2 regions of the Aerococcus sp. UMB1112A genome follow, and region 2 is predicted to be linked to the other one. Evidence: predicted binding sites of a transcription regulator. Region 2 holds the regulator's gene; the other holds the start of a gene.
The links. The regulator NrdR, encoded in region 2, represses ribonucleotide reductase genes. The targets are predictions, from matches to a motif close to ACACNATATATNGTGT.

Region 1 (4,197 bases), on a different contig from region 2:
GAAATCCTCCAAGGCTTCGGCGTCGCCATCCAAATGGGCGCCACTAAAGCCGACCTGGACAGCGTCGTTGCCATCCACCCAACCAGCGCTGAAGAATTTGTTACCCTGCGCTAATTAGAATATCTGTCGATTGGTCCCCCGAGCTCTGAGCTCGGGGGATTTTTTGGTGGGGTGGTGTAGCTAGCTGAATTGGGGTGTTAACTTTCGTCTGGAAGCTTGGAGTGAAGAATTCCGAGTCTTATGCTCGGGATTTTTGTTAGGATTTGATGGGATAATCCACAAATGGAGTATCTGTTTGTGGATTAGGCCTATCTAAGCCACAATTGAAGCCCTCGAGTGTGGGTAGAGAATGTTTAATCCACAAATACGATACTTAATTGTGGGTAGCTTATATTCAATCCACAAAGCAGAGCCTTGATTGTGGGTTAGAGCGATTTAACCCACAATCAGAAGATCCGAATGTGGGTTGAAGTTTGCATTATTCATAAATGAAGTCATTAGATCTATCCTACTATATCGAGCTAAACTAAATTTAGTATATAGCAAGGCGACTAGGCTTCGATGTATTGTCCGCATAGGGATTTTTAAACTGTCTTGGATTTTTTCCTTTTAGATAGATAAAATGCTCTTGAAGAATTTTCTGAATTTTGTAATAACTTACTTTTCCACAAGCAAAATCTTGAATAGCAGTTCCATTAAGTGTCTGATTAGGGAAAAGAAGAGCATAGTCATGAATGAGTTCTAAGATCGCTTCATCCTTAGAAATCGTTTGACCGCAAGAGCAGGACAGGTAATAGCGAAAAACATTGAGCTTTTTATGACAAACTTTGCAATGAAAACCTGGATAAAATTTTTGTAGACTTTCTAATTGATTTAAAGCAGGAGAATTTTGTATGTTATCAAGCAAATAGCAAAGAGATTTGATTTCCGGCTGGAGCTTTTCTTGGCTTAGACGTTTAAAAAATGATTGGGCCTGGTGGGGAAGTAGAACATTATTAGCTACCGAATCATCCAAATCGGGATAGTTATAGGGATTGGCAAAATATATTTTAGCTTCTAGCTTCAATGGGAGATGATGTTCTGCTAATAAATTTTCCAAAAAAAGTTGTGATTTAAGTAATTGTTGGCAGATATCCCGCTCTCCCGGATAGTTGTTGAAGGTCCAACGGCGGTCTCGACACCTAACTTGAGCGCGATAATTTTTAACTTCTATTAGGCAAAGGGTTGAAGGAAAGACGAGGAGTGAATCAATCTCTATATACTCTTCTTGGTACTGCCAATTGCGATAATGCGCGAGAGGCTGGATTTCTAGTTGGTCTAACATTTGATCGAAAGCTAGTTCCCCCTCAAACCCACGTTCGAAATAATCTAGTATTTTCTGTTCTTCTGATGTTAGATGTTGATATTTTTTCAAAGTACGAAAATATTGTAGTGTTAATGATTCTTTTCTAGTCATTTTCATCCCTCCTATTAGATATATAGGCGGTTAATAGTGATATTCACTAACTGATTTTTATTTTTTATAAATAATATATTTGAGTCAAAAAACTTTGGAGACTAGGCCACAAAAGAGTGGGCCGTGTGTGTTGGATCCAAGCAATCCGCAATTGTGGCCTTCGAGTGTGGCTTGCATTTAATCAATCCACAATTGTGATTCTCAAGTGTGTGTTGGGCCCGATCAAGCCACAATCATGATTCCCGAGTGTGTGTTGAATCCAAGCAATCCACAATTGTGACCTTCGAGTGTGGCTTATATTCAACCAACCCACAATTGTGGCCCTCGACTGTGGGTTGAATCTAAGTTAACTATAATTTGCACTCAGTGTTCTCGAATACAAACCGCAACCTCCAATCGAGCAAAATAAGATCCATCTGAACTCTCTCTACCCTCAAAAAGCCATTTCTGTATTTTCTGACCAAGCGAAGCGAGTTTTTTCAAAGAATTGTTTTCCGCTCTTCCCAGACTGTGGGGCTTTGGCGGTCTTTGTTAGGAGAACAATCTGTAAAACACAAGATATTGTACGAGATTAATGTTGAAAATCTATATGTAGTCGGTTATGATAGTTAGTGAGCTCAAGATATAGGGGAGTTAAGTCAGTCGAACCCCCTATATCTTGTGTCTAATCGATAAAGGATACACAAGTTAGAAAGAGGGATTGGGATGTTTAATGAGCAAACAACGCCAGAAATAAAGATCCAAAATATTAATTTGGAGGATTTGATGGTTGAAAAACGGGATGGGCACAAGGCTCATTTCCAGCCTTCTGCGGTTAAGCATTCGCTCGCCAAAGCCCTGGATGTGAAGGATGAGGAAGTGCTGGATAAGCTTTTCCAAGCGACCTTGGCAGAGATTTTCCAGGGGGATGCGGAGTCCCTCCAGTCTGCGGGGATTGCCCAAGCGGTGGTCTCGACTTTAGAAGACTTCGGCTATACAGAAGCCAGCCAGCGCTACCAGGTCTTCCGCCACAATAAGATGCAGTTCAATGACAAGCAGTATGATGTGTCGACCAAGCTGCAAGAATTTGCGGCAGGGGACAAGTTAGTCCTCAATGAGAATGCCAACAAGGACTCCCGGGTCTTCAATACGACCCGCGACTTGACGGCGGGGGTTTCGGCTAAGGCGATTGGGCTTTCTATGATGCCTAAGGAAGTGGCCAATGCCCACTTGAAGGGGGATATCCACTTCCATGACCTGGATTACTCGCCTTATTCACCCATGACTAACTGCTGCTTGATCGACTTCCAAGAGATGTTGTCCAATGGCTTCCACATCGGGAATGCCGAGGTCGAGTCACCCAAGTCGATCAACACGGCCTGCGCCCAGATCGCCCAAATTATTGCCAATGTGGCGTCTTCCCAGTACGGCGGCTGTTCAGCAGACCGGATCGATGAGGTCCTGGCCCCTTATGCTAAGTTGAACTTTGATAAGCATCTGAAGACGGCTAAAGAGTGGATCGAGGGTGAGAACCGTCAGCGCGAATTTGCCTACGCCCGGACCAAGAAGGATATCTACGATGCCATGCAGAGTCTGGAGTATGAGATCAACACCTTGTATTCTTCCAATGGCCAGACGCCTTTTACCACCCTTGGCTTCGGTTTGGGGACGGACTGGTTTGCCCGCGAGATTCAGCTGGCCATCCTGAATGTTCGTATCCAAGGGCTGGGCCGGGAAAAACGGACCGCTATTTTCCCTAAACTCGTTTTCACCATCCGTCGCGGAACTAACCTGGACCAGGGCGATCCCAACTATGACATCAAGCAAAAGGCCATCGAATGTGCTACCAAACGGATGTACCCGGATGTCCTCATGTACGACAAGATTGTCGAATTAACAGGGTCCTTCAAGGCGCCGATGGGTTGCCGGTCCTTCCTCCAAGGTTGGAAGGATGAACAGGGACGCGAGGTCAACAGCGGCCGGATGAACCTGGGCGTTGTGACCCTGAACATTCCGCGAATTGCCCTAGAATCTGACCACAGCAAGGACCAGTTCTGGCAAATCTTTGATGAACGCTTAGAAGTCTTGAGAAAGGCTCTTCTCTACCGAGTGGAGCGGACCAAGGAAGCCAAGCCTGAGAATGCACCAATCCTCTACCAATACGGGGCTTTCGGCAAGCGGCTCAATGAAGAAGATGATGTCGATGAGCTCTTCAAGAACCGTCGAGCTACGGTATCTATGGGCTATATCGGCCTTTATGAAGCAGCCACTTACTTCTACGGGCCAGACTGGGAGCACAATGCGGAAGCCAAGGCCTTCACCCTGGATATCGTCAAGCACATGAAGGAAGTAGCGGACCAATGGGGGGATGACTACGGCTATCACTTCAGTATCTATTCCACCCCAAGTGAGAGTCTGACGGACCGCTTCTGCCGGCTGGACCAAGAAAAATTTGGCCAGGTTACGGACATTACGGACAAGGACTATTACACCAACAGCTTCCACTACGATGTCCGTAAGAACCCGACACCATTTGAGAAGCTCGAATTCGAAAAAGACTATCCTAAATATTGCAGTGGCGGCTTCATTCACTACTGCGAATACCCCAACATGCGGCAAAATCCTAAGGCCCTAGAAGCTGTTTGGGACTTCGCCTATGACCGGGTGGGCTACTTGGGAACCAATACGCCGATCGACCACTGCTATGCCTGCGACTTCAGCGGGGACTTTAAGCCGACCGGGCGTGGCTTCGAATGCCCACA
Region 2 (4,197 bases):
CGGTCGCGCTTGAGCTCCGCTTGCTTGGCCAAATAATCCTCATTAGCCACATATTGGACATCAATATAGTTCACATTCATCTGCAATTGGGGGTGGAAATTAGGGATCTTGGGCTCATAGCCCGCTTGGATTCGCTTCTTTTCTTGGACGAATTCATAGATCTTAGACAAGCTACGCTGGATCATGGCCTCATCCACCTGGTCCTGGTGCTGGTTGATAAAGGCTTGGACGTCGGGATCGCTGAGGGCCTCTGCTTGAATTTCCTTAAGTCTTTCTTTGTAGTCCTTTTGCTCTAGGATTTTTTTGATTTCTGGTCCGATATTTTGCATCTTAACGATCCTCCTTGTGCCTTTGGGCGATTAGGTCGCGCAAGTTTTGAGACTGGTCCGTCCTTTGCTGGTTCGTCTGGTCAGCTGGCTTGGCCGCCTCTTCGCCAGCTTTAAACCACTTGGGCTTGACTTCTTCGCGGCCTGGGCGTTTTTGATAATTTCTCTTTTGGTAGCGGGCTTGGCGTTTCTGCTGCATACGTTTGATCTTGGCTTGTTTTTGATGGTCGAGCCGGCCGCGTAGGTAGAGCAAGGCAGCTTCGGGTGAGTCCACCTTGTGCTGGCTCCAATCATCTGCCGTGGCTTCTAACAAGGGGCGGCTCAAGCGGTCCTTGCCGTCTTCCACTAGGTAATAGTGAATCATAACATTAAGAGTAGCCGGATTGAGTATGCCCATCTGGAGGATGTCTCCAATGGCCTGGGTCTCATTCTTGGTCAAAAAGCCCCCCTGCTGGTCCTTGATCGACTTGGCAAAAGGCACCGAGGGGTAATTGCGCAGGGTCGCTGTAAATGCCAGATCTTCATCACTCAAGCCTTGTTCTTTCCAGAGCTTCTGAGCTTCTTCCTGGGCCTGGGCTTGTACTTCCTGGAATTCCTGACTGCGTTCCTTGAGCGGGGCCTTGTTATCGGCTTCAGCCTGGGCCAGGGCAATAGCCTGGTACTTGTCCAGATCAATCTTATTTTCTTTGATATCACAGGCTTCTAGGGCCATTCGCTGGAGGCTGACCTCATCGTAGCCAAAAATTTCGTGGAGGGTCTGGGTCATATCGATCACTTCTTTAGTCAGCGCCTTCTCCCCCACAAAGCTACCCTGGAGGAGCTCCTTAAAGGCCTGGAGATCGAACTTAGAGTCCTGGCCCAGGTCAAAATGCTTGTCTCCTTCATTGGTACGGACCAAGTGTTCCCGGGTCTCCTGACTGACCGGGTAGATGGCCTGGGGCAAGCGGTAGACATCACGGAAGGAAGCCGTCACGTCCCGCCAGTCCGCCTGCTCCAAAGCCTGGTAGGGCTGCCAGGAAAAGCGATCAACCAAGCGGTGAAAGCGGTCTTCACCCACATAATAAATGAGCAAGGACGACATCAGTGAATCGGTAAAGAATTTATCCGCCGGCAAGGGTGCTAACAAGTCATAGCGGGTCTGGACCTGTTTGTCGGGATTCTGGTTTTGGAAGACTTGGACCAAGCCCAGGGCCTCCAGCCGCTGCCTAGCCCGGATATACTCTTCCTTGCCCATCACCAATTGCTCCATCAAGTCCGAGTGCCGGAGAATCGAGGAGTGCCAGGCCCCGACTTCAATCTGGGCACGCAAGCTCTGGTAGAGGGCCGCACTCTCCGCCCCCAGCATAGGCTGGTAGAGGTGAAGAAAAACAGCCATATCATTTTCCGAAAGCCATTCTTTCTGGTAGATGATAAGGCCGCTCTGTGGTTCTAAACTTTCCCATGGGATAAAGGCCAAATTAACACTCCCTTCTAGTCTGTGTCTCCATCCAAGTCGAGGTTCTGCTGGCCCTCAACCTGCTTGCGCTGCAGTTGGCGGAGGGATTCAATCTCTTCTAAGAAGACAGTCGGGTCTTCAAAACGGCGGTAGACACTCGCATAACGGATATAGGCCACTTCATCAATAGCAGGCAGGCGGTCCATGACCATCTCTCCAATATCCTGGGAGGAGACTTCATCATGGGGCCGGGCCCGCAATTCAGACTCAATCTCTGACACTAAGCGCTTCAAGTCCTCCAAGGCAACGGGCCGTTTCTCACAAGACCGGACCATGCCGCGCAGTAATTTCTCCCGCGAGAATTCCTGGCGGTTACCGTCGCGCTTAATCACTAGCAGTGGTGGCTGTTCCACCCGCTCAAAGGTGGTAAAGCGGTAGTCGCAGGCCAAACAAGCCCGGCGACGGCGGATAGCACTCCCTTCCTCGGTGGGACGGCTATCCACCACTTTGGTATTATCATGATGGCATTTTGGGCATTGCATAAGATTCTCACCTATTTCTTTACAAGAAGGACGTTTTCATGCCTATTATAGCATAAGCACAGCTATTCAGCGACAGGATTTGGGCTAAAACCGCTGATTCCTAGCCAAGCATCTACTTGTTGGTAGGTATAGGACAGGTCCCTACCGTTATCGATTAGAATATCCGCCCACTCTGCCTTGCGTTCGATAGAAATCTGGGAACATATCCGCTGGAAGGCCTCCCCTTCACTGAGCTGGTCGCGGGCCATCAAGCGTTCCAATTGAACCGACTCGGAACAGTAGACCACCATCACCTGGTCACAGTCTGCCTGGTAGCCTTCTTCATAGAGCAAGGGAATGTCAAGAACAACTAAGTCGTGCCCTGCAGCATCATAGGCTTGGGCCTCTTGGATGATCCACTGACGGATATGGGGTTGAAGAAGCTGGTTCAGCTCTTGGCGGGCCCGGTCATCCGCAAAAATGAGCTGGCCTAATTTTTTTCGGTTAATGGTCTGGTTGGGAAAGATATAGTCCTCCCCAAAATGTTCCCGGATGGCTTCCAGTCCTGGCTGGCCGGGTTCAACCACAGCCCGGCTCCCCAAATCGGCATCGACAATGGGATAGCCTAGGGACTGGAAGTGCTTGCTGACCGAGCTCTTGCCCGTTGCAATGGATCCGGTTAATCCTAAATGAAATGTCATCTTATCTCCTTTCCTTCTTTAAGACTTGGCAGCGTGGACAAAAAGTTGTCCCCCTCTGACCGACCTTGATCTTCTTCATCGGGGTCTGACAGCGGGGACAGGGCAGCCCTGCCCGTCCGTAAGCATTGAGGGTCTGTTGGAAGCCCCCACTGTGGCCCAGGGCATCAGTATAAGAACGAATCGTCGTCCCACCCTTGGCCATGGCCTCCCCAATCACTTCCTCAGCATAATGGACTAAGCGGTTGGACTTCAGCCTGGACACCGTGTTAGCCGGCTGCTCAGGATGGAGGCGGCTCCGGTAAAGAATTTCGTCGGCATAGATATTGCCAATCCCTGCCACCACATGTTGGTCCAGGAGCACCAGCTTAATGGCCAACTTCCGCCGCTGAAGCTGCTGGTAAAAAGTATCGGCATCCAAATTCCAAGGTTCCGGTCCCAAGTTAAGCCGGGCTAATTCATCGTCCATCTCTGCTTTGGGAAATAGCCGGATGCGGCCAAACTTGCGAACATCATGGTAGCGGAGGTCGCGGCCATCATCGAGCTGGAGAACGAGGTGGGTGTGCTTATCTACGGCCTGGTCGCTGGGCAGGACTAGCCACTTGCCTTCCATCCGCAAATGGCTGATCCAAGCCCAATCGCCCCAGTCAAAGATTAAATACTTGCCCCGGCGTCCTAAGCCCTCGAGGCGCAGTCCCGGCATAATGGCTTCAAATTCTTCAGGGCTAGGCCGGTCAATTATCTTGGGCCAGCTTAAGCTAAGTCCGGTCACCCTAGATCCTAGCACTAAGTCTTCCAACCCCTGGCGGACCCGGTCCACTTCAGGTAATTCTGGCATCTTTCATCCTCCTTTCATCTGAAAGTGAAAAGCCTGGCCGCAAAGCTGTCCGCGGCCAAGCATTATCTATATCTTAATACTTTTAAATACAAATTTGCAGTGGTTGGCGCAATAATCGATAGGTCTGCTAGTGATGAGCAAAAACGGAACGGATGCTCACCTGCAGCCTCTATATGAGCCTACGATTAGCTATTAAGCGACAAACACCTTATTTGGCATCGTACCAAGTATCGCCATAGTTACTATCCACAATTAGAGGCACGTCCAATTCAACGGCGGATTCCATCACTTGTGGCACTAATTCTTCCAGGCGGGCGATTTCTTCTTCGGGCGCCTCGAAGATCAGCTCATCGTGGACTTGGATGAGCAGTTTGGCTTG

Region 1: nrdD (anaerobic ribonucleoside-triphosphate reductase) is a predicted target of NrdR. The motif match lies at 2,105-2,120, and genes of this name have one in related genera.

The regions. Positions count from the first base shown of each region.
Region 1 is NZ_JASPDS010000006.1:119,368-123,564, forward strand. It holds gene gorA (glutathione-disulfide reductase) at 1-114, shown strand, start outside; gene QP860_RS05220 (nuclease-related domain-containing protein) at 533-1,456, opposite strand; gene nrdD (anaerobic ribonucleoside-triphosphate reductase) at 2,162-4,197, shown strand, end outside.
Region 2 is NZ_JASPDS010000014.1:4,986-9,182, forward strand. It holds gene dnaI (primosomal protein DnaI) at 1-329, opposite strand, end outside; gene QP860_RS07905 (DnaD domain protein) at 331-1,782, opposite strand; gene nrdR (transcriptional regulator NrdR) at 1,797-2,303, opposite strand; gene coaE (dephospho-CoA kinase) at 2,366-2,983, opposite strand; gene mutM (bifunctional DNA-formamidopyrimidine glycosylase/DNA-(apurinic or apyrimidinic site) lyase) at 2,985-3,818, opposite strand; gene polA (DNA polymerase I) at 4,027-4,197, opposite strand, start outside.